DNA from 3 places in the Kineococcus gynurae genome. Region 2 is predicted to be linked to each of the others. Evidence: riboswitches for the same ligand, from Rfam matches in the RefSeq annotation. Region 2 holds a riboswitch; each other region holds the start of a gene.
What was found. Region 2 has a riboswitch for S-adenosylmethionine ahead of ACFFKU_RS08645 (rhodanese-like domain-containing protein). Riboswitches for the same ligand answer to the same signal wherever they lie in the genome.

Region 1 (7,042 bases), on a different contig from region 2:
TCGTCTCGCCGCGGCAGGTCTCGGTCATCGCACCCGTCCCCGACCGGCCCGGCGAGACCCCGACGGAGGCCTGGTTGACCATGACCGCCTGCCACCCGATGCACTCGGCGCGGCAGCGCTACGTCGTCCACGCCCTGCTGGAGTCGGTGACCGACCGTTCGGCCGGCCCGCCCGCGTCCCTGGCGGCGGTGGGCTGAGCGTGTACGCGTGGTGGTGGCGGGTCCTGCCCGGGCCCTGGTGGGTCCGGCTGCTCATCAGCCTGGTCGTCGTCGCGGCGGTGGTCGCGGTCTGCTTCGAGGTCGTCTTCCCCTGGGTCGCGGACCGCCTCGCCATCAACGACGGGACGGTCGACGGCAGCGGCTGACCCCGGTCCGGCGGGCTCGCCGATCACTCGCCGCGCGGTCGCGGGGCATCACTGCCACGATCTTCGGACCACGCACCACGAGGAGGAGCCATGTCGTCGACCGACGGACCTGACCCCTACAACCAGCAGGGTGGCCAGTACGGCAACCAGCCTGGCCAGGGCAACCATCCGCAGTACGGGGACCAGCAGTCCTCGGGTCAGTACGGGAATCAGCAGTACGGCAACCAGCAGTACGGCAACCAGCAGTCCGGGAACCAGTACGGCAACCAGCCGCAGTACTCCGGTCAGCAGTACGGGGACCAGCACGGCTACGGGCAGCCCGGCCACGGCGGTTCCCCGAAGAACGGCCTCGGGGTCGCCGCCCTGATCCTCGGGATCGTCGCGATCCTCAGCTCGTTCCTGGTCATCGGGATCATCCTGGGGATCGTCGCGATCATCCTCGGGGTCAAGGGCCGTGGACGGGTCAAGAAGGGCCTCGCGACCAACGGCGCCGTCGCGCTCTGGGGCATCATCACCGGTGCCGTCGGGCTCGTGCTGTCCGCGGTCTTCCTCGCGATCTACATCGCCAGCGCCTCGTTCTTCTTCCAGAACGGTGGGCAGCAGCTGACCGACTGCCTGGGACAGGCCGGCCAGGACGCCGTCGCCCAGCAGCAGTGCTTCGACCAGTTCGGCAACCAGGCCGAGCAGCAGCTCGAGAACTCGGGCACCGACACCTGAGTCGGAGCCACCCACCCGGCCGCCCGGCTGTGAAGGGACTGCGGCGGCGCTGCGAAGTGCTGCCGCAGTCCCCGGGTCGGGCTGGACGGGGACCGTACCCTCACGAGGTGCCCGACTCCCCGAACCGACCCCCCGCCGGCCTGCCCGGGCAGGGGCGTCGTTCCCGCGGACAGCACGTCGCCCACCAGCACGGTCGGTTGTACAAGAGCCTGCGGGTCGTCGGCGTCATGGTGCTGGCCCTGGTGCTCGTCGGGGTCGGCGGCGCGGGGTACGCGTTCTACCGCCTGCAGGGCAACATCAACGAGATCGACCTCACCGACCGGCTGAACCCGGACCGTCCGGCCGACGAGGCCGCCGTCGACCCGACCACCGGCAACGACGCCGTGAACATCCTGGTCATGGGGTCGGACACCCGGGACCTGGCCGACGGGACCGGTGACGAGTACGGCGGGGAGGCCGACTCCCCGGGGGCCCGTTCCGACACGACCGTCATCGTCCACCTCTCGGCCGACCGTCGGCGCGCGGCGCTGATCAGCATCCCCCGCGACTCGATGGTCCGGATGCCGGAGTGCCAGGGCACCGACGGCACGACCCAGCCGGCCGAGCTCGGCATGTTCAACTCCGCGTTCTCCCGGGGCGGCCCGGCCTGCACCATCAACACCGTCGAGGAACTCACCAAGGTCCGGATCGACCACTACGTCGTCGTGGACTTCAGCGGGTTCCAGAAGATGATCGACGCCCTCGGCGGGGTCGACATCTGCCTGCCGAAGAAGGTCGCCGACGCGCAGTCCGGGCTGTACCTGGACGCGGGGACGCACGAGGTGGACGGCCGCACCGCGCTGGCCTACGCGCGGATCCGGCACAACATCGGCGACGGCTCCGACATCTCCCGGATCTCGCGGCAGCAGGCGCTGATGTCCTCGATCGTGCAGAAGGTCACGAGCTCCTCGATGCTGACGCGGCCCGACCAGCTCTACTCGTTCCTCAGCGCGGCCACGAGTTCGGTGACGATGGACCCGCAGCTGGCCAGCCTGTCCGAACTGACCGACATCGCGCAGAGCCTGCAGAAGCTCCCCCCCGGCGGGGTGCAGTTCATCACCGTGCCCATCGAGGAGTACCCGCAGAACAAGGCGCGGGTGCAGTGGACGTCGGCCGCCGACGACCTCTGGCAGGAGCTGCGGACGGACACCCTCGGGGCGACCGCGGCGCCGGCACCGACGACGACCCCCGGGGACTCCTCGGCGCTCACCGTCGCCCCCGACGACGTGTCGGTGCGGGTCCTCAACACCGGCGCCCCGGCCGGGACCGCGGGGGCCGCGGCCACGGCGCTGCGGGCCCAGGGCTTCACGATCGCCGGCACCGGGGACGGGGACGCCCTGCGTCCGGCCGCGGCCGCGGTCGTCCGCTACGGCTCGGCCAAGGCCGACTCCGCCGCGACGGTGGCCGCCGCGCTCGGCGGGGCCGACCTGGTCGAGGACGACTCGCTCGGGTCGACCGTCGTGGTCGAGCTGAACCAGGCCCCGACCGTGGTCGACGTCCGCAGCCGGGTGGTGGGTGCCCCCGCCACCCCGACCGCGACGCCGACCTTCGAGGCCCGCGTGGCCAGCGACGACATCTGCTCCTGACCCGCAGGCGGGCAGACCGGGAGGTCAGGCCGGGAGGTCAGGCCGGCAGGTCGACCCGGACCGGACCGCCGGTGAGCAGGGATTCCTGGGCCGCGTCGGCGACCCGGGAGGCGGCGACCGCGTCGGCCGGGTGGCACAGCTCGCCCTCGACCCCGCGGACGAGGTCGGTGAAGGCCACGATCTCGGCGCGGTAGGCCGCCCCGAAGCGCTCGGCGAAGGTCAGGTGGGGGCCGCCGGTCGGGAAGGTCACGCCGGGCTCGGCCGAGCGCAGGGCCGTGCGCTCGTCCAGGCCGACCATGAGGGAGGCCTTGGACCCCTGCAGCTCCAGCCGGACGTCGTGGCCGGCACCGTTGTAGCGGCTGGCGGTGACCGTCGCGAGGGTGCCGTCGTCCAGCGTGCACACGGCCAGGGCGGTGTCGACGTCGCCGACCTCACCGATGGCCGGGTCGCCGTTGTTGCTGCCGCGGGCGTAGACCTCGACGATCTCTCGCCCGGTGATCCAGCGGATGACGTCGAAGTCGTGGACGCTGCAGTCGCGGAAGAGCCCGCCGGAGGTCGCGAGGAAGGCCACGGGCGGCGGGGCCATGTCGCACGTGGTGGCCCGCAGCGCGTGCAACCAGCCCAGCTCGCCGGCGTCGTAGGCACGCTTGGCGGCCAGGTAGCCCGCGTCGTAGCGCCGCTGGTGCCCGATCCGGACGACGCCGGCGTTGGCCGCGATGTGCTCGAGGACGGGCAAGGACAGGGCCACGTCGGGGGCGACGGGCTTCTCGCAGAGCACCGGGATGCCCGCGTCGACCCCGGCGACGATGAGCTCGGGGTGCTGGGCGGTGCCGGTCGCCACGACCAGTCCGTCGATCCCGCTCGCGAGCAGGGCCTCGCTGCTCGCGGCGACGTCGACCTGCAGCTCCGAACCCGCGGCGCGGGCGGCCGCGGTCAACGAGGCGGCCACCTCGCGGGCGCGGTCGACGGCGACGTCGGCGAGCGTCAACCGGGCTACCCCGGGGGTGGTCGCGATGTTCTCGGCGTGCATGACGCCGATGCGTCCGACACCGGCGAGGCCGAGGTGCAGATCAGTCATGGGGTGAGCCTTTCAGAGTCCGTCGTTGGACCGGTCCAATTGATCCCACGATGCGGCGCGGCGGGCCCGGCTGTCAACATCGGGCCGTCGGAGGAGCCCGGGGGGAGCATCGATGAGCACGCGACCGACCATCCGCAGCGTCGCCGCGCGCGCCGGGGTCTCGAAGTCCCTGGTCTCGCTGGTCCTGCAGGACTCGCCCAAGGTCGGCCCGGAACGCCGGGCCGCCGTGATGGCCGCCATCGAGGAGCTGGGGTACCGCCCGGATCCGACCGCGCGCAGCCTCGCGGAGCGACGGACCCGCACGATCGGGGTCGTCCTCGACGACCTGCGCAACCCGTGGTTCGTGGACCTGCTGGACGGTCTGCGACCCGTGCTGCTGGAGGCCGGGCTGCGGCCGGTGCTGGGGGACACCCGCACCGAACCCGACGTCGCGGCCGTCTTCGCCCAGCTGCGCGTCGACGGGCTCGTCGTCGTCGGCACCCGGGAGGACCCCCACGCGGTCGAGGAGGTCGCCCGGGGTGTGCCCACGGTGCTGGCCGGCAGCCGGGACTCCTACGACGCCCCGGTCGACACCGTCGCCGGGGACGACCGCGCCGGGGTGCGGTTGCTGGTCGTGCACCTCGTGGGGCTCGGGCACCGACGCATCGGGCACGTCGCGGGGACCGGGTCGGTGGGGCGGCTGCGTCGGGCGGCCGTCGAGGAGTCCGTCCGGGCCGCGGGCGGGGAGGTGCTGGTCGCGACGGGGGACATGACCGAGGACGCCGGGTTCCGCTGCGGTCTGGAGCTGCTGGGCGGCCGTGACCGACCGAGCGCGGTCGTCGGCGCCAACGACGTGTCGGCCGTGGGGCTGCTCGCCGCGGCCGACGAGCTGGGGTTGCGGGTGCCCGAGGACGTGTCCGTCACCGGCTACGACGACATCGCCCTGGCCCGCTCGCGGCGCACGGCGCTGACGACGGTGGACAACGGGGCCGCCCGGGTGGGCGGCCTGGCCGGGGAGGAGCTGCTGGCCCGGATCGCCGACCCGCACCGGGCCCCGGTCACGACCCTCGTCCCGCCCCGGCTCGTCGTCCGGACGACCACCGGACCGGCGCCCGACTTGTCCCCAGGTTGATCCCCAGACCGTCGTCAACAGGTGTGGACAAACGTGGGGATATCACGCTATGTGTCAGAGAGGTGGACCTAGAGTGATCTCGGTTGACGACCGGTGCCCGTGCGGGACGGGGGAGACGTACGGGGGGTGCTGCGGTCGTCGGCACGCCGGTGAGCCCGCCCCGACGGCCGAGGCGCTCATGCGCTCGCGCTACTCCGCCTTCGCGGTGGGGGACGCCGCCTACCTGCTCCGGACCTGGGACGCCGCGACCCGCCCCACCGACCTCGACCTCGACCCCGACGTGGAGTGGCGCCGCCTCGTCGTGCTGGGCACCGAGGGCGGCGGGCCCCTCGACGACGCCGGCACGGTCGAGTTCGAGGCCCACCACCGCCACGAGGGTCGTCGCGGCCACCAGCACGAGCGCAGCCGGTTCCGTCGCGTCGGCGGACGGTGGGTGTACGTGGGCCCGGTCTGAACGACGTCCGGCGGTCGGGTGGACACCGGTCGCGCGCGTGTGGTTCTCTGCCCGGCAGGTCAAGAAAGCCGACACGAAGCCCCGGCTCGTCGGCTGGCAACCCTCCTCGTCGTGGGGTGCCCCGGGTGATGACCGGGCCCGCGCAGCACCGCGCGGGTAAGGACGCTCTCGAGGAGACCGGCGATGTCCGCTGTCAGCACGCCCCTGCCCGTCACCGAACGGCTCCGCCTCGCGCGGGGCCGGATCGCGCCGCTGCTGGAGGGGATCGCCGCGGGCGTCGTGCAGCGCGAGCAGGACCACGTCCTGCCCTACGAGCCGGTGCGCGCCCTGGTCGAGGCCGGGTTCGGGCGCCTGCGGGTCCCCGTCGAGCACGGGGGCGACGGCCTCGACCTCCCGGCGCTCGCCGAGATCCTCGTCGACGTCGCCGCGGCCGACTCCAACCTCCCGCAGATCTTCCGCGGGCACATCGCCTGGGTCGAGCAGCTGCTCACCCTGGGCGAGACCGACCGGGCCTACCGGGACGCCTGGTACGCCCGGATCGTGGCCGGCGAGTTCGTCGGCAACGCTTGGAGCGAGACCGGGTCCGGGGTCACGGGCAAGCAGCAGACCGTCGTGACCGAGGGTCCCGGGGGCCTGCGCGTCGACGGGCGGAAGTTCTACACGACCGGGTCGATCTTCGCGGACTGGACCGACGCCACCGCCCGTCGGGTGGGCCCGGGGCAGAGCCCGGACGACGACGACCTCGAGGTGGTCACCGCGATCGTGCGGACCCGGCAGCCGGGCGTGCAGATCAGCGACGACTGGGACGGCTTCGGCCAGCAGCTCACCGGGACCGGGACCATCGTCTTCACCGGTGCCGAGGTCGACGCCGCCGACGTGCGGCCCTTCGCCGAGCGGTTCCGTTTCCAGACGGCGCTCTACCAGCTGGTCCTGCTCGCGGTGCACGCCGGCATCGCCGAGGCGGTCGAGCGCGACGCCGGGCACGAGGTCCGGACCCGCACGCGCAGCTACACCCACGGGCTCGCCCCGCTCGTGCGCCACGACGCGCAGGTGCTGGCCGTCGTCGGCGAGATCTCGGCGGTGGCCTGGACGGCGCGCCAGCTCGTGCGGGGGGCGGCCGAGGCCCTCCAGGCCGCCGCGGACACCGCCCACGACCGTGACTCCGCCGCCGACCAGGCTGCGAACGCCGTCGCCGAGATCCGTACCGCGCAGGCCCAGACCGTGCTGTCGGAGTCGGTGCCGCGCGCGGCGACGCTGCTCTTCAACACGCTGGGCGCCTCGGGCGTCGGTCGGGGCAAGGACCTGGACCGGCACTGGCGCAACGCCCGCACGGTCGCCTCCCACAACCCGGTCATCTACAAGACCCGGATCGTGGGGGACTTCTCGGTCAACGGGACGACGCCGCCCTACGTCTGGGACATCGGCACCCACGCCTCGGTCGCGGCGGCCGCCGGCAGCGAGGGCTGACAACGGCGACCCGCCGCCGGCTCAGTGGGCCGGGTGCAGGTCGCTGTGCGGGGCCCCGAGGTGGTGCAGCAGGTCGTGGGCGGCCTCGTCGGAGAGGTACCAGCGGCTGAATCGGCCCTCCCGGACCCGGCGGACCAGCCCCGCCGCGCGCAGCGTCTGCAGGGCCTGGGTCGCGGTGTTCGGGCTGAGCCCGGCGGCGGCGGCCAGGTCGCTGACCGGGGCGCCC
Region 2 (7,042 bases):
GCCGACCCCGAGCGAGGCGGCGATGTTCTTGCCGACCCGGGTGCCCTGACGCTGCGCGTGCTGCGCCGTGGGCGGGGTGACCGGGGCCGGGCCGTCGGCGGGCTTCTCCTTGGCCAGGTCGGGCGTGGCGGCGCAGTCGCCGACGGCCCAGACGTCCTCGGCCGCCCGGCCCTGGGCGTCCACGACGAGACGACCGCGCTCCAGCGGCAGCCCCAGCGTGCCGACCAGCGGGCTCGCGGCGATGCCGGCGCCCCAGATCAGCGTCCGGGAGGGGACGGGCGTGCCGTCGGTCAGGGTGACGACGTTGCCCTCGACCTTCTGCACCGAGACGCCGAGGCGGACGTCGATGCCGCGGTCCTTGAGCGCGGCGAGGGCGTACTGGCCCAGCCGGGGCCCGAGCTCGGGCAGGACGGCCGGGGCGACGTCGATCAGCAGCCAGCGCACGTCGCGGACGTCGATGTTCGTCCAGCGCTCGGCCACGCGGGTCAGCCACCGATGGGTCTGGGCCACGATCTCGGTGCCGGTGTAGCCGGCCCCGACCGCCACGACGGTCATGCGCTCGGCGCGCTCGGCGTCGAAGCGGGGGTCGTCCGGGAGGGCGTCGGCCGCGTCGAGCTGGGAGAGGAGGTGGTCGCGGACGAACACGGCCTCGGTGATCGTCTTGACCCCGCGGGCGGACTCGGACACGCCGGGGATGGGGAAGCGACGGGTGATCGAGCCGGGCGACAGCAGCAGGCGGTCGTAGGAGACGACCTGGGTGTCCTGGTCGATCTGACCGTGCTCGGAGCGCGAGACGGTGACGGTCTTGGCCTCGACGTCGACCGCGGTCGCGTGGCCGATGATGATCTTGGTCTTGGGGAGCGCCTGGCGCAGGGAGACCGCGATGTGGCGGGGTTCCAGCACCGAGGCGGTGACGTCCGGCAGCAGCGGCGCGTACGTCAGGTGGTCGGTCGGATTGATCAGGACGAGCTCGGCGGTACCGGGAGGCAGCAGCTTCTCGAGCTTGCGACCCGCGTAGAGACCGGCGAAGCCGCCCCCGACGATCACGACACGTTGACGAGCGTCCACGCTTTCCACCCTTTCGGCCTTGCCAGGTCGTCCTTCGGTGCCGACGGCTGCGGTGGACGCCCGTGGCCACCTCGTCGTCGGTTCAGGCCTCAAAGATAGCCGCTCCCGGGGGCACCGCGGCGGTACCCCCGGCAAACCCCGGACCCGTCCCGCCCGCGCGTGGGCGGGGAAGATCCCCGGGGTCGGCGCGGTGGGGCCGGTGCCGAGTAGGCTCCCCCCACCATCCAGAGCGGCCGAGAGACCCGGCTCGACGACGCCGCAGCAACCCCCGCCCGACGCGGGGGTGCTCATGCCGGGATCGATGGAGGAGACGAGCACGATGACCGACCCGTCCACCGACGCCGCCGCCGGGCGGCCGACCGGGTACGCGGGGGACCTCACCCCGCGCGAGGCCTACGACCTCCTCACCCACGACCCCGCCGCCGTCCTGGTCGACGTGCGCACCGAGGCGGAGTGGACGTTCGTGGGCGTCCCGCAGCTGCCCGGCCGCGGCCCGCTGCTGGTCTCCTGGGCCCCCCGCCCCGGGGAGGTGCCCGGCACGGAGTTCCTCGCCGAGCTCGCCCGCCAGGGGGTGCGCCCCGGCCCGGACCCGGTCGTGTTCCTCTGCCGCTCGGGGAAGCGCTCGGTGGCGGCGGCCACCGCGGCCACGGCCGCCGGGTACACCGCCGCGCAGAACGTGCTCGACGGGTTCGAGGGCGACCTCGACGCGTCCGGGCACCGCGGCGGCGCGGGCTGGCGGGCCGAGGGCCTGCCCTGGCGGCAGTCGTGAGCGCCGACGCGACGCCGCCCCCGCTGCGACCGGACACCCTCGCCGTCCGCGGTGGGCTGGCCCGGTCGGGTTTCGAGGAGACGGCCGAGGCGCTCTACCTGACCTCGGGCTACGTCTACTCCTCGGCGGGCGCCGCCGAGGCCGCGTTCGCGGGCGAGGTCGACCGGTTCGTCTACTCCCGCTACGGGAACCCGACCGTGGCCGTGTTCGAGGAACGGCTGCGGCTGCTGGAGGGGGCCGAGGCCTGCTTCGCCACGGCGAGCGGGATGTCGGCGGTGTTCACCGCGCTGGCCGGGTTGTTGGGCCAGGGGGACCGGGTCGTGGCCGCCCGCAGCCTGTTCGGCTCCTGCTTCGTGATCCTCGACGAGATCCTGCCGCGGTGGGGTGTGCAGACCGTGTTCGTGGACGGCGAGGACCCCACCCAGTGGGAACGAGCCCTGTCCGAACCGACCACCGCGGTGTTCTTCGAGACCCCCGCCAACCCCATGCAGACGCTGGTCGACATCGAGCACGTCAGCCGACTGGCCCACGCGGTCGGGGCCACGGTCGTCGTCGACAACGCGTTCGTCTCCCCGGTGCAGCAGAGACCCCTGGAGTTCGGGGCCGACGTCGTCGTCTACTCCGGGACCAAGCACATCGACGGGCAGGGGCGGGTCCTCGGGGGCGCGATCCTCGGCTCGAAGGAGTTCGTCGACGGACCCGTGCAGAACCTCATGCGGCACACGGGCCCGTCGCTCTCGCCCTTCAACGCCTGGACCCTGGTGAAGGGTCTGGAGACGATGTCGTTGCGGGTCAGGCATTCCGCCGCGTCGGCGCAGCGCATCGCCGAGGAGCTGGAACGTCACCCCGGCGTCGCCTGGGTGCGCTACCCGACGCTGGCCTCGCACCCCCAGCACGAGCTCGCCGCCGCTCAGATGACCGGGGGCGGGACCGTGCTGACGTTCGCGGTGGACGCGCCCGAGGGGCGGGGCAAGGAGCGGGCCTTCGCGACGCTCGACGCCCTGCAGGTGGTCGACATCTCCAACAACCTGGGCGACTCCAAGACGCTCGCGACGCACCCGGCGACCACGACCCACCGACGCCTGGGGGTGGAGGGCCGCGCGGCCATCGGGCTCACCGACGGCGTCATCCGGGTCTCGGTCGGCCTCGAGGACGTCGAGGACCTGCTCGAGGACCTCACCGGGGCGCTGACGCGAGCGCGGGGGTAGCGACCTCCTCGAACCGTCGGGTCGCGGCCGCCAGCAGGTCGGCCGCGACCCGCTCGTTGAGCCGGAAGAACCCGTGGTCCAGGCGTGGCCGGGCGAAGGCGGCGGCCCAGCCGTCGCCGGCCACGGCCGGGCCGACCGCGAACCGGCGCGGGTGGACGCTCCCGTCGGCGTGGTGCAGCCGGTGCTCCGGGTCGACCGCCAGTCGCCCGCTGCGGTGCACCGCGCCCGTCGCCCCGTCCTCGGGGAACTGCTGCGCCACGGCCTCGCCCCGCCGGTGCAGCGCGGCGAGGAGCGGATCGGTGGTGGCGGTCACGTCGGCCGCGGGCAGGCGCGCGTCGACGAGCACGCGGGCCCGCACCGGGGCCGGGCCGCCGTCGGTGCCGGCGACCCAGCAGCCGTGCTCCTCGTCCAGCCCGACCGTGGTCCCGGCCCCCAGGAAGCGGACCAGCCCCGCCTCGGCGAGCGCCAGCAGCCGGGTCAGCCGGGCCGGTGGCGGTCCGCTGGCCGCGTAGCTGAAGAAGCCGTGCCACCACCCGTCGACGTCCAGGGCGGCCGACCGGGCGCTCAGCACCCCGCGGTGCACCAGCCCGGCGGTCACGGCGTAGGCGTGCAGCAGCGTCACGAAGACGGCCTGGTCGGCGGAGTGGCGCGGGTCGCCCCGGCGCAGCAGGTCGGCGCCGATGTGCTCGACCACCCGTCCGTGCACCCGGTCCGGGTCGGCGGGGGCGTCCCCGTCCAGCGGACGGTCGAACCGGGCGAGGTCCAGGCGGTCCTCCGGCGCGGGGACGGCCGCGGCGACCAGTGCCGCCAGCTCGGCCGAGCCCCACGGGGTCCGCTCGAAGGCCTCGGCGAAGGCCGCCCACCCGCCCCGCGTCCGGCCCGGGTGCGCGGCGAACAGCTCGCGGTAGTGGGCGAAGGCCAGGTCGCGTGCGATGAGCGGCCACACGTCGCCGCGCAGGTCGAGGGGTCGGCCGAGCTCGGCCCGCAGGCGTTCGACCCGTCCGCCCGAGTACCAGCGCAGGCCGGCCCGGACGTCGGCCTCGTAGGTGAGCTTCGAGCGGTAGGGCACCCCGCGACGGGTCCCCACGTGCAGGACCGGCTCGTCCCCGGACGGGTGGTAGACCAGCCGCCCCGACCCGGAGTCGTCCGCGGGGGAGAAGCGTCCGCCGCGGCCCTCGGTCACCAGGGTGACCAGGTCGACGAAGGCCAGTCCCATGCCCAGCACGAGCACGTCCTGCCCGGCCGCGAGCGGCGAGAGGTCGGCGTCGTTGGTGTAGGCGGGGGCCACGTAGTCCAGGTCGTGGGCGGCCGCGATCCGGGCGAGCTCGTGCTCCCGCCCCGAGGCCACCACCTCGAGGTGCCCCTGGGCGAGCAGCACCACGTCGGCGGTGAGCGTCGGACCCGCCTCGGTCCGCACGAGCTGGCGACCGTCGGGGGCGTCGACGAGGTCGACGGCCCGCCCGCGGTGCAGCCGGACCGCGTCGGGACCGGCCAGCTCGCGCAGGCGGGTCAGCACACCGTCGAACTGCTCCACCAGGTAGGCCCCGGCCAGCGTGCGCGAGGGGAAGCTGCCGGGGGTGAGTCCCTCGACCTCCGCGGCGGCCCCGGGGGTCCCCGCGGCCCGCAGACCGGTGGCGAGCCGCTCCCGGTTCGCGGCCACCCAGTCGTAGAGGGTCGGGGCCGCACCGCGGCTCCCGCGCAGGGTCGAGGACTCGTCCGGCAGCACGGCCACGTCGGCGGCCCGGGAGTTCATCCAGAGCAACGGGCTCTGCTCCCGGCGCCAGACCCGCCCGGCCCCGGGCGGGTAGGGGTCGAGGACGTCGACCCGCACCCGCCGGCCCTGCCCGAGGTCGGGGTCGACCGCCAGCAGTCCCGCCAGACGGTCCAGGACCCCGAGCGTCCGGGGACCGGCCCCGACGCAGACCACCCGCAGCTCGTCGTCCGGTGCGCTCGCCATGCCGATCACAACCTCCCGGGGCCCCGTCCGCCTTCCCGACCCGCGCCCCGGGTCCGCGCCCCGGACCCGGGGCGCGGACCGGACCCGGGGGCGACCGGACTCAGGTGTAGAGCGTGAAGCCCGGGTACTCGCCGGTGAGGAAGTGCCGCCCCACCTCGCGCGCCTTGTACTGCACGGGGTCGTGCAGCGTGTGCGTGCGCACGTTGCGCCAGAACCGGTCGAAGCCGTACCGGTTGCTGCTGGCCCGGGCGCCGGTGACCTCGTAGATCGCCGACGTGGTCTCGATCGCCAGGTCGGAGGAGACGACCTTGAGGGCCGCGATCTCCTCGGCCACCTCTCCGCGCTCGGCCCAGGTCAGGTCGCACCCGCGCGCGTGGGCCTGCGACAACGACTCGCCCACGCTGCGGCCCAGGGCCTCGGCCGCGCGCAGCCGCGCCACCAGGCGGCCGTAGGTGGCCAGGATGTAGGGGTCCTCGGTCGCGTCGGTGACGTCGGAGAGCAACCACGGCCGGGTGGTCGTCCGGGTGTAGTCGGCCGCGGTCTCCAGCGCGCCCCGGGTGACCCCGAGGTAGAAGTGGCCGAACGCGGCCTGGATGGCCGGGGTGACGAGCGAGCCGTAGACCCCGGAGTCCTCGGCCGAACCGAGCACCGCGTCCGGGGTGATGCGCACGTCCTCGAACCGCACCGACCCGCTGGCCGAGAGGCGCTGCCCCAGGTTGTCCCAGTCGCCGCCCTTGACGAAGCCGGGGGTCTCCCGGGGGACGACCACGAGCAGGTTGCGCTGCGTGTCGTCGGTGACCGCCCCGACGACGGTGACATCGCCGACGCTCGCCCCGGTGGAGAAGTTCTTGGTGCCGCGCAGCAGGTAGTCGTCGCTGCCCGGGACCCGGACGAGCTGCAGGTCGGGGTCGACGGGGTTGACCGAGTCGCCCCACAGCCACTGCGACCGCACCGAGGGGACCCCCCAGCGCTGCCGGCCCTCGTCGTCGGCGACCCAGACGAGGTTGTGGGCGTTGACGTAGTGGTAGGCCACGAGCTGCGAGATGGAGCCGTCGGTGCGGGCGATCTCGCGCACGACCTCGAGGGCCACCGACCACGGGTGCCCCCCGCCGCCGATCTCGGTCGGCAGCAGGATCGAGGGCAACCCCGCCCTGCGCAGCTGCTCGGCCTCGGCGAACGGTTCGGCGTTGGCGCGGTCGCGTTCGAGCGCGTCGAGGCCGAGGGTGTCGGCGACCTCGCGGGCGGCGGTCAGGACCTCCTGGACGGACGTGGGCCCGGACGTCCCGGACGTCCCGGACGTCTCGGACGTCTCGGACGTGGCGGTCGCGGGGGACGCGGGGGACGTGGCGGGTGCGGACGTGACGGTGCTCATCGGGCGCCTCCGCCGTGGACCCGGGCGGCGGCGAAGCGGGCCGCCGGGTGGTCGTCGCGCAGGCGGGCCTGGCCCTTGCCGAAGATGTTCTCGCGCAACGTCTCTCCTTCGTAGTCGGTGGGGTAGACGCCCCGGCGCTGCAGTTCGGGCACGACGTGCTCGACGATGTCGGCGAAGGTGCCGGGGGTGATGGCGTAGGCGCAGTTGAACCCGTCGACGTCGCCGACCTCGATCCAGCGCTGCAGCTCGTCGGCGACGGTCGTCGGGGAACCGACGATCACCGCGCCCATCCCGCCGATGCCGACCCAGTTGGCGATGTCGCGCGGGGTCCACCTCCGGTCGGGGTCGGCCGTCGAGAACGCCTCGACCGCCGACCGCACGGCCTCGGTCTCGGCGTACTCCAGCGGTTCGTCCGGCGGGTAGCTCGACAGGTCCAGCCCGCTCCAGCCGCCGTAGAGGTTCAGCGCGCCGTCGTAGCTGACGTAGCTCGCGTACTCCTCGTACTTGGCCCGGGCCTCCTCGTCGGTCGCCGCGGTGATGATGGTGACCAGCGTGAAGACCTTGATCGAGTCGCGGTCGCGGCCCTCCGCCTCCGCGGCGTCGCGCAGGCGGTCGACCCAGGGGCGCATGATCTCGGGGCGGGTGGCCGTGTTGAAGACCGCCTCACC
Region 3 (7,042 bases), on a different contig from region 2:
GGACCCCGCCGGCCTGACCGGCCTGCTCCACGGCGGCGTCGAGCTCCGCGCCGAGCTGCAGGTCCTCGCCGTCGACGAGGCGCTGCTCGAGCTCGCGCACGCGCGGGATGACGAGCTCGCCGAACGCCTCGACCTCCTCCTTGACGTGCAGGAAACCGAGCAGGACGAGGTCGATCCCGACGAGGCGGTAGGCCAGCACGCGGCGGGCGACCTCGTCCGGGGTCCCGACCAGGCCGGTCCGGAAGCCGTCGTTGTACTGGACCAGGTCGCGGAACTCGCTGTCGGCCCACATGCCCTTGCGGTCGGGGCTGGCGTTGCCGGCCTCCTGCACCGAGGCACGGAAACCCTCGACCTTCTGGGCGTCGGCGTGCGCGATGATGTCCTCGAGGACCTGCTCCGCCTCGGCGCGGGAGTCGCGGACGACCGCGAAACCGTTGATGCCGAAACGGATCTGCCGGTCGTTCAGCGCGGCCTGGGCCGACACGTCGCGGACCTGGGCCGCCGCGTCGGCGATCGACTTCCCGTTGAGGAAGTAGAAGTCGCTGACCCGCCCGGCCATCGCCTGGGCCGCGGTCGAGTTGCCGCCCTGGAAGATCTCCGGCTGGCGCTTCGGCTGCGGGCGCATGGTGATGTCGCGGACGTTGAAGAACTGTCCGTCCTGCGTGTACCCGTCCTGCGACCACACCCCGCGCAGGATGCGGATGAACTCCTCCGACTGCACGTAGCGGTCGTCGTGCTCGGGCCACGTCACCCCGAGGTTGACCGCCTCGTCCTTGAACCAGCCCGAGACGACGTTCAGGCAGAGCCGGTCGTTCGTGAGTTCCTGGGCGGTGGCGGCGAACTTGGCCAGCACGCCGGGGTGCCAGAAGAAGGGGTGGACCGCCGCGATGACCTTGAGCTTCTCGGTCGCCAGCAGCAGGGCGAGGGAGAAGGAGGTCGACTCGTGCTGGGCGTCGGCGCCGTAGGAGGCCGCGTAGCGGACCTGCGAGAGCGCGTACTCGAAACCGACGCGCTCGGCCGCGCGGGCGACCTCGACGTTGTAGGCCGGGTCGTGGCTGGTGCGCTGCGGCAGCGTCGAGATCACCAGCCCGCCGGAGACGTTGGGCACCCAGTAGGCGAACTTCACCGGCGCCAGGGCGCGCTGAGCGGGGGTCGTGCTGGTCATTCGTCTCTCCCATCGCACCTGGCGGTAGCACCGGGGGTCGGCCGGTTGCTGCGACGTCGACGAGCCAGGTCTCTCGATCGCTCTGGATGGCAGGTCGCAGCGTAACCCGAGCGGGGCCGCGACAGGTACCGCTCGCGCGCGGTCTCAGACCGGGGGCAGCGGGAGGACCGAGGCGAGCGCCGCGCAGAGCACGGCGAGCACCAGCAGCGTCGTGACGTCCACCCCGCGCGAGCGGACGGCCAGGGCCCCCGCGACCCGGACCGGGAGCACCAGGCGCAGCACGGCGGCGACGGCGAGGTCGGCCGCGAGGAGGAGACCGCCCGCCGTGGGCCCGGCCACCCAGGTCGTCAGCAGCGCCAGGGCCACGCCGCCCAGCAGGGCCAGCAGGACCGCCGTCGCCGGGTGGGCCGGGGGGCGGGTGAGGCCGGGGGGCGGCGGCGCGGACACCCGCGTCACGCTACCGCCGCCCCGACCGGAGGCCGGTTCAGTGCGCGAAGTGGCGCGACCCGGTGACGTACATGGTGACCCCGGCGGCTTGGGCCGCGGCGAAGACCTCCTCGTCGCGGATCGACCCGCCGGGCTGGACGATCGCCCGGACGCCCGCGTCGAGCAGGATCTGCGCCCCGTCGGCGAAGGGGAAGAACGCGTCGGAGGCGGCCACGGAACCCGTGGCCCGCTCGGCCCCGGCCCGTTCCACGGCCAGCCGGCAGGAGTCGACGCGGTTGACCTGGCCCATCCCGACACCGACGGAGGCCCCGTCCTTGGCCAGCAGGATGGCGTTGGACCGCACCGATCGGACGGCGCGCCAGGCGAACTCGAGGTCGGCGAGCGTCGCGGCGTCCGCCGCGTCCCCGGCCACCAGGGTCCAGTTCGCGGGCGCGTCACCCTCCGCGTCGATGGTGTCGAGGGTCTGGACGAGCACGCCCCCGGAGACCGGGCGCCACTCCTGCGCGGAGCGGGCGTACCCCTCGGGCAGCTGCAGCAGACGGATGTTCTTCTTGCCCTGCAACGTCTCCAGCGCCTCGGGGGTGAACCCGGGGGCGACGACGACCTCGGTGAACACCTCGGCGACCTGGGCGGCCGTGGCCGCGTCGACCTCACGGTTGGCGGCGATCACCCCACCGAAGGCCGAGACGGGGTCGCAGGCGTGCGCGCGGGCGTGCGCGGTGGCGACGTCGTCGGCCGTGGCGATGCCGCACGGGTTGGCGTGCTTGATGATCGCGACGGCGGGCCCGGCGAAGTCGTAGGCCGCCCGCAGGGCCGCGTCGGCGTCGACGAAGTTGTTGTAGGACATGGCCTTGCCGTGCACCTGGGTGGCCTGCGCGATCCCCGGCCGACCCGCGGTGCCGGCGTAGACGGCGCCGCGCTGGTGCGGGTTCTCGCCGTAGCGCAGCACGTCCTGGCGTTCCAGGGCGAGACCGGTGAACGCCGGCCACCCGCCTTCGCTCTCGTCGGCGGTCTGCTCGGCGAACCAGGAGCCGACCGCGGTGTCGTAGGCCGCGGTGTGCGCGAACGCCTGCGCCGCGAGGCGGCGACGGCCGGCCAGGTCGAACCCGCCGCCGCGCACGGCCTCGAGCACGTCGGTGTAGCGGGCCGGGTCGACGACCACGGCGACGCTCGGGTGGTTCTTGGCCGCGGCCCGGACCATCGAGGGCCCGCCGATGTCGATCTGCTCGACGACCTCGTCGAACCCGGCGCCCGAGGCGACGGTCGCCGCGAACGGGTACAGGTTCACGACGACCAGGTCGAAGGGCTCGACCCCGAGGTCGGCGAGCTGGGCGACGTGGGAGTCGAGACGGCGGTCGGCGAGGATCCCCGCGTGGACCCGCGGGTGCAGCGTCTTGACCCGACCGTCGAGGCACTCGGGGAACCCGGTCAGCTCCTCGACGGGCGTGACCGGGACTCCGGCGGCGGCGATGCGCGAGGCGGTGGAACCCGTCGAGACCAGCGCGACCCCGGCCGCGTGCAGCCCGGTGGCGAGGTCCTCCAGCCCGGTCTTGTCGTAGACGCTGAGCAGCGCGCGACGGATCGGCTGGCGGGTTCCGGACTGGCTGTCGCTCATCGGTTCTCGGGGGTCCCTTCGGGGTGGAGGTTCCGGGCCAGACGGCCCACGACGTCGACGAGCAGGGCGCGCTCGACGACCTTGATGCGTTCGTGCAGGCTCGCCTCGTCGTCGCCGTCCAGGATTCGCACCGCGGCCTGGTCGAGGATCGGGCCGGTGTCCACGCCGGCGTCGACGAGATGGACGGTGCACCCGGTGACCCGGACCCCGTGGGCCAGGGCGTCGCGCACGCCGTGCGCGCCGGGGAAGGACGGCAGCAGCGCCGGATGGGTGTTGACCAGCCGACCGCCGAACACGTCGAGCAGCGGGGCGCCGACGATCCGCATGAACCCGGCGAGCACCACCAGGTCGGGACGGTGGGCCGCGACCGCGGCGGTCAACGCCTCGTCCCAGGCGGCCCGGTCGGCGTGGTCGGCGGGCAGGACGGTGAAGGTCTCGACCCCGGCGGCGGCGGCCCGGTCGAGGGCCCCGGCCCCGGCGACGTCGGCCCCCAGGGCGACCACGCGGAAGGGCTGCTCCCCCGACGCGGCGGCGTCGAGGAGGGCCTGCGCGGTCGAGCCGGAACCGGAGGCGAGGACCACCACGCGCACGTCGTCCCGGGCGGCGGAGGACCCGGCCGGTGCGGGGTCGGGAGCGGAGGCCAGCACGTGAGGACACGGTAGTGGACGGCACCGGGCGCCGAGGACGACGATCGGGCGCATGAGCCGACGCACCGCCCCCTGGCGCCCCGGGGTCCCCTGCTGGTTCGAGGTCGCGGCCAGCGACCCCGCGCGATCGCGGGCGTTCTACGCCGACGTCCTCGGCTGGTCCTTCACCGAGGACGGGGCGGACCCGACGGGTCGCGTGGACGGTCGGGCCGCGGGCGCCGTGGTGACGGAGGGGCCGCCCGGTCGGATCCTGCTGCACGTGGCCGTCGACGACGTCGGGGCGACCGTGACGGCGGCCGGGGCGGCGGGCGGCAGCGTCCTGGAACCGGCGACGGACGTGGAGGGGCAGGGCCGTCGGGCCGTGCTGGCCGATCCCGGCGGGATGCCCTTCGCGGTCTGGCAGGCCGGTGGACGGATCGGCGCCGAGGTCACCGGCGAGCCGGGGAGCCTCGTCTGGGAGGACCTGCGCAGCCCCGACCCGGACGCTGCCCGCGCCTTCTTCGCCGAGCTGTTCGGCTGGCGCTACGAGGTGCTGCCCTTCCCGGGGGCCGAGGGGTACACGACGTTCCACCTCTCCGCCGAGCGGTCCGGATCCGACGCCCCGAGCCACCCGCTCGGCGGGATCGGGCCGCTGTGGGGGTTCGCGCCCGGCTGGCGGGTCTGCCTGGCGGTGGCCGACCCCGACGCGGCCACGACCGCCGCGACGCAGGCCGGTGGGGCGGTGAGCGACGACCCGAAGGACACCCCGTTCGGGCGGATCGGCGAGGTCCGCGACCCCGACGGCGCGGTGCTCGCGGTCATGTCGACGACGGGTCCCGAGCCGGTCTGGGACTGACCGTCGCGCTCGGGACGGTCGCTCAGCCCCGGTCCCGTCGCAGCCGGGCCCGCAGCCTCCCGACGGCCGACGCCGGGCGTGACGCGTCGGGCTCGGGCGGGGACGGGACCCCCGGGTCTTCCGCGTCTCCCCGCGTCGAAGACCGGCGGCCCAGCAACGGCCCGGGCCGCGGGGTGACGGTGCCCGTGTCCAGGTCGATGCGCTGCGGGCGCAGCCGCCGGACCCCGCGGGCGAGCAGCACGGCCAGTCCACCGCCGGCGGCCAGCTCCCCGGCCAGCACCAGTCCGAGCAGCAGCGGGTCGGGGCCCAGGTCGGCCATCCGACCGGCACCCGCGGGACCCGCGGCGAAGAAGGCGAGCAGGGCGGTCGCGGTCCCCGCCAGCAGCGCGGTCAGCGCCACCGAGATCCCGGCGGCGGGCAGGCTCTGCCCGCGCGGGGCGAGCCGACGCACCCCGGCCCCGACCAGCACGGGGACCAGGACGGCCAGCCACCACCAGAGCGGGGAGGGGCCCGTGGCCGGCAGCGCCCCCGCCAGCGGGATGGCCGGCAGCGTGGCCAGCGACGTCCCGCCGGGAGCCACCGACGTGCCCACCCCGACGGCCACCCCCGGGCCGGCCAGCCAGGCCACCGCCCAGACGAGGAAGGTGGGGACGTAGAACGCCTGCCCCAGGGTCAGCAGGGCACCGCCGAGCACCCCCGGTCCGAGGGACTCGTGCAGCAGCAGGACGCGGTCGGCACCGGCCCACAGGGCCCCGGCCAGCAGCACGCCGCCCGCGCCGAGCAGTGCGGTGACGGCGGCGACCGCGGCGGGGACGGCTGCGCGCAGGGCACGCCGCGCCCCCGCCAGCCGTCCGGGGACCGCGGGCAGCGGGGTCCGGAACCCGGCCATCGCCCAGGCCGCCCCGGCGGCACCGACCAGCATCCCGCCGAGGAACGACTGCCCCGGGTCGGCGGTCGTGACCGAGGACCGGGTGGCGAGGGCCAGCAGCAGGGCCAGCCCGCCGTGCGCGGCGGTGAACGTCCCCAGCGCCGACCAGAACGGGACGTCGCGCTCGGACTCGCGCTGGTCGGCGATCCAGATCCGCACCGCCCGCCGAGCGGACAGCACGGCCAGCAGGGTCAGCCCGAGCGGCGCGATGCCCACCGCGCCGTTCACGACCGAGACGGTCGCCCCCTGGCCCAGCAGCCACAGGTCGCTGCCGACCCGGACGACCGCGGCCAGGGAGTTCGTCGACCGCACCGCGGCGATCCAGCCGACGATCGTCAGCACCACCACGGGCACGAGCAGGGTGAGCACCGCCCGGACCGCCGCGCCGAGGAGCGGGAGCAGGTCGGCGGCGGTGACGGACGGGGTCCGCGACCGCGTCGAGGAGGCGGTCGGGGTGCGGGGCGCGGTCTCGGACATCACCGACGATGGTCCCCCGCCGGGACCGGTCGGCGTGGTTGCGACGCGCCCCGACGACGGACGACCCCGCCCGGCGGGTGCCGGACGGGGTCGTCGTGGTCGGGGCGGGCGTTCCCCCCGAGCGGGCTCAGAGAGCCTGGAAGATCTCCCGGGCGAGTTTCGCGGTCTCGCTCGGCGTCTTGCCGACCTTGACCCCGGCGGCCTCGAGGGCGTCCTGCTTGGCCTGGGCGGTGCCGGCGGAACCGGACACGATCGCCCCGGCGTGGCCCATGGTCTTGCCCTCGGGGGCGGTGAAACCCGCGACGTAACCGACGACCGGCTTGGTCACGTGCTCCTTGATGTAGGCCGCGGCCCGTTCCTCGGCGTCGCCGCCGATCTCACCGATCATCACGATGACGTCGGTGTCCGGGTCGTCCTGGAACGCCTGCAGCGCATCGATGTGGGTGGTCCCGATGACCGGGTCCCCGCCGATGCCGACGGCCGAGGAGAACCCGATGTCGCGCAGCTCGTACATGAGCTGGTAGGTCAGCGTCCCGGACTTCGAGACCAGCCCGATGCGCCCGGGCGGGGTGATGTCGGCCGGGATGATGCCCGCGTTGGACCTGCCGGGGCTGATCAGGCCGGGGCAGTTCGGGCCGATGAGGCGCGAGGTGCCCTTGGACTGCGCGTAGGCGTAGAACTCGGCGGAGTCGCGGACCGGGACGCCCTCGGTGATGACGACGACCAGCGGGGTCTCGGCGTCGACGGCCTCGACGACGGCGCCCTTGGTGAACTTCGCCGGGACGAAGATCACGGTGGTGTTCGCGCCGGTGGCCTCGCGGGCCTCGCCGACCGAGCCGAACACCGGGATGGCGACGGTCTCGCCGTCGGCACCGGTGAACTCGACGCTCTGCCCGCCCTTGCCGGGGGTGACCCCGCCGACGATCTT

Region 1: linked by a shared signal. The riboswitch ahead of ACFFKU_RS01745 (acyl-CoA dehydrogenase family protein) and the one ahead of ACFFKU_RS08645 (rhodanese-like domain-containing protein) in region 2 are both predicted to bind S-adenosylmethionine.
Region 3: linked by a shared signal. The riboswitch ahead of sfnG (dimethylsulfone monooxygenase SfnG) and the one ahead of ACFFKU_RS08645 (rhodanese-like domain-containing protein) in region 2 are both predicted to bind S-adenosylmethionine.

Annotation. Positions count from the first base shown of each region.
Region 1 is NZ_JBHLUI010000003.1:75,382-82,423, forward strand. It holds gene ACFFKU_RS01710 (class E sortase) at 1-197, shown strand, start outside; gene ACFFKU_RS01715 (hypothetical protein) at 200-364, shown strand; gene ACFFKU_RS01720 (DUF4190 domain-containing protein) at 455-1,081, shown strand; gene ACFFKU_RS01725 (LCP family protein) at 1,189-2,706, shown strand; gene ACFFKU_RS01730 (Gfo/Idh/MocA family protein) at 2,744-3,784, opposite strand; gene ACFFKU_RS01735 (LacI family DNA-binding transcriptional regulator) at 3,897-4,895, shown strand; gene ACFFKU_RS01740 (YchJ family protein) at 4,945-5,349, shown strand; SAM riboswitch class IV at 5,407-5,518, shown strand; gene ACFFKU_RS01745 (acyl-CoA dehydrogenase family protein) at 5,533-6,816, shown strand; gene ACFFKU_RS01750 (ArsR/SmtB family transcription factor) at 6,838-7,042, opposite strand, start outside.
Region 2 is NZ_JBHLUI010000008.1:477,092-484,133, forward strand. It holds gene ACFFKU_RS08640 (NAD(P)/FAD-dependent oxidoreductase) at 1-1,068, opposite strand, end outside; SAM riboswitch class I at 1,286-1,376, shown strand; gene ACFFKU_RS08645 (rhodanese-like domain-containing protein) at 1,388-1,837, shown strand; gene ACFFKU_RS08650 (O-succinylhomoserine sulfhydrylase) at 1,834-3,045, shown strand; gene ACFFKU_RS08655 (FAD/NAD(P)-binding protein) at 3,014-5,002, opposite strand; gene ACFFKU_RS08660 (acyl-CoA dehydrogenase family protein) at 5,103-6,374, opposite strand; gene ACFFKU_RS08665 (LLM class flavin-dependent oxidoreductase) at 6,371-7,042, opposite strand, start outside.
Region 3 is NZ_JBHLUI010000010.1:380,275-387,316, reverse strand. It holds gene sfnG (dimethylsulfone monooxygenase SfnG) at 1-1,165, opposite strand, end outside; SAM riboswitch class I at 1,172-1,258, opposite strand; gene ACFFKU_RS15570 (DUF3017 domain-containing protein) at 1,310-1,612, opposite strand; gene purH (bifunctional phosphoribosylaminoimidazolecarboxamide formyltransferase/IMP cyclohydrolase) at 1,650-3,227, opposite strand; gene purN (phosphoribosylglycinamide formyltransferase) at 3,224-3,817, opposite strand; gene ACFFKU_RS15555 (VOC family protein) at 3,927-4,709, shown strand; gene ACFFKU_RS15550 (cell division protein PerM) at 4,732-6,114, opposite strand; gene sucD (succinate--CoA ligase subunit alpha) at 6,242-7,042, opposite strand, start outside.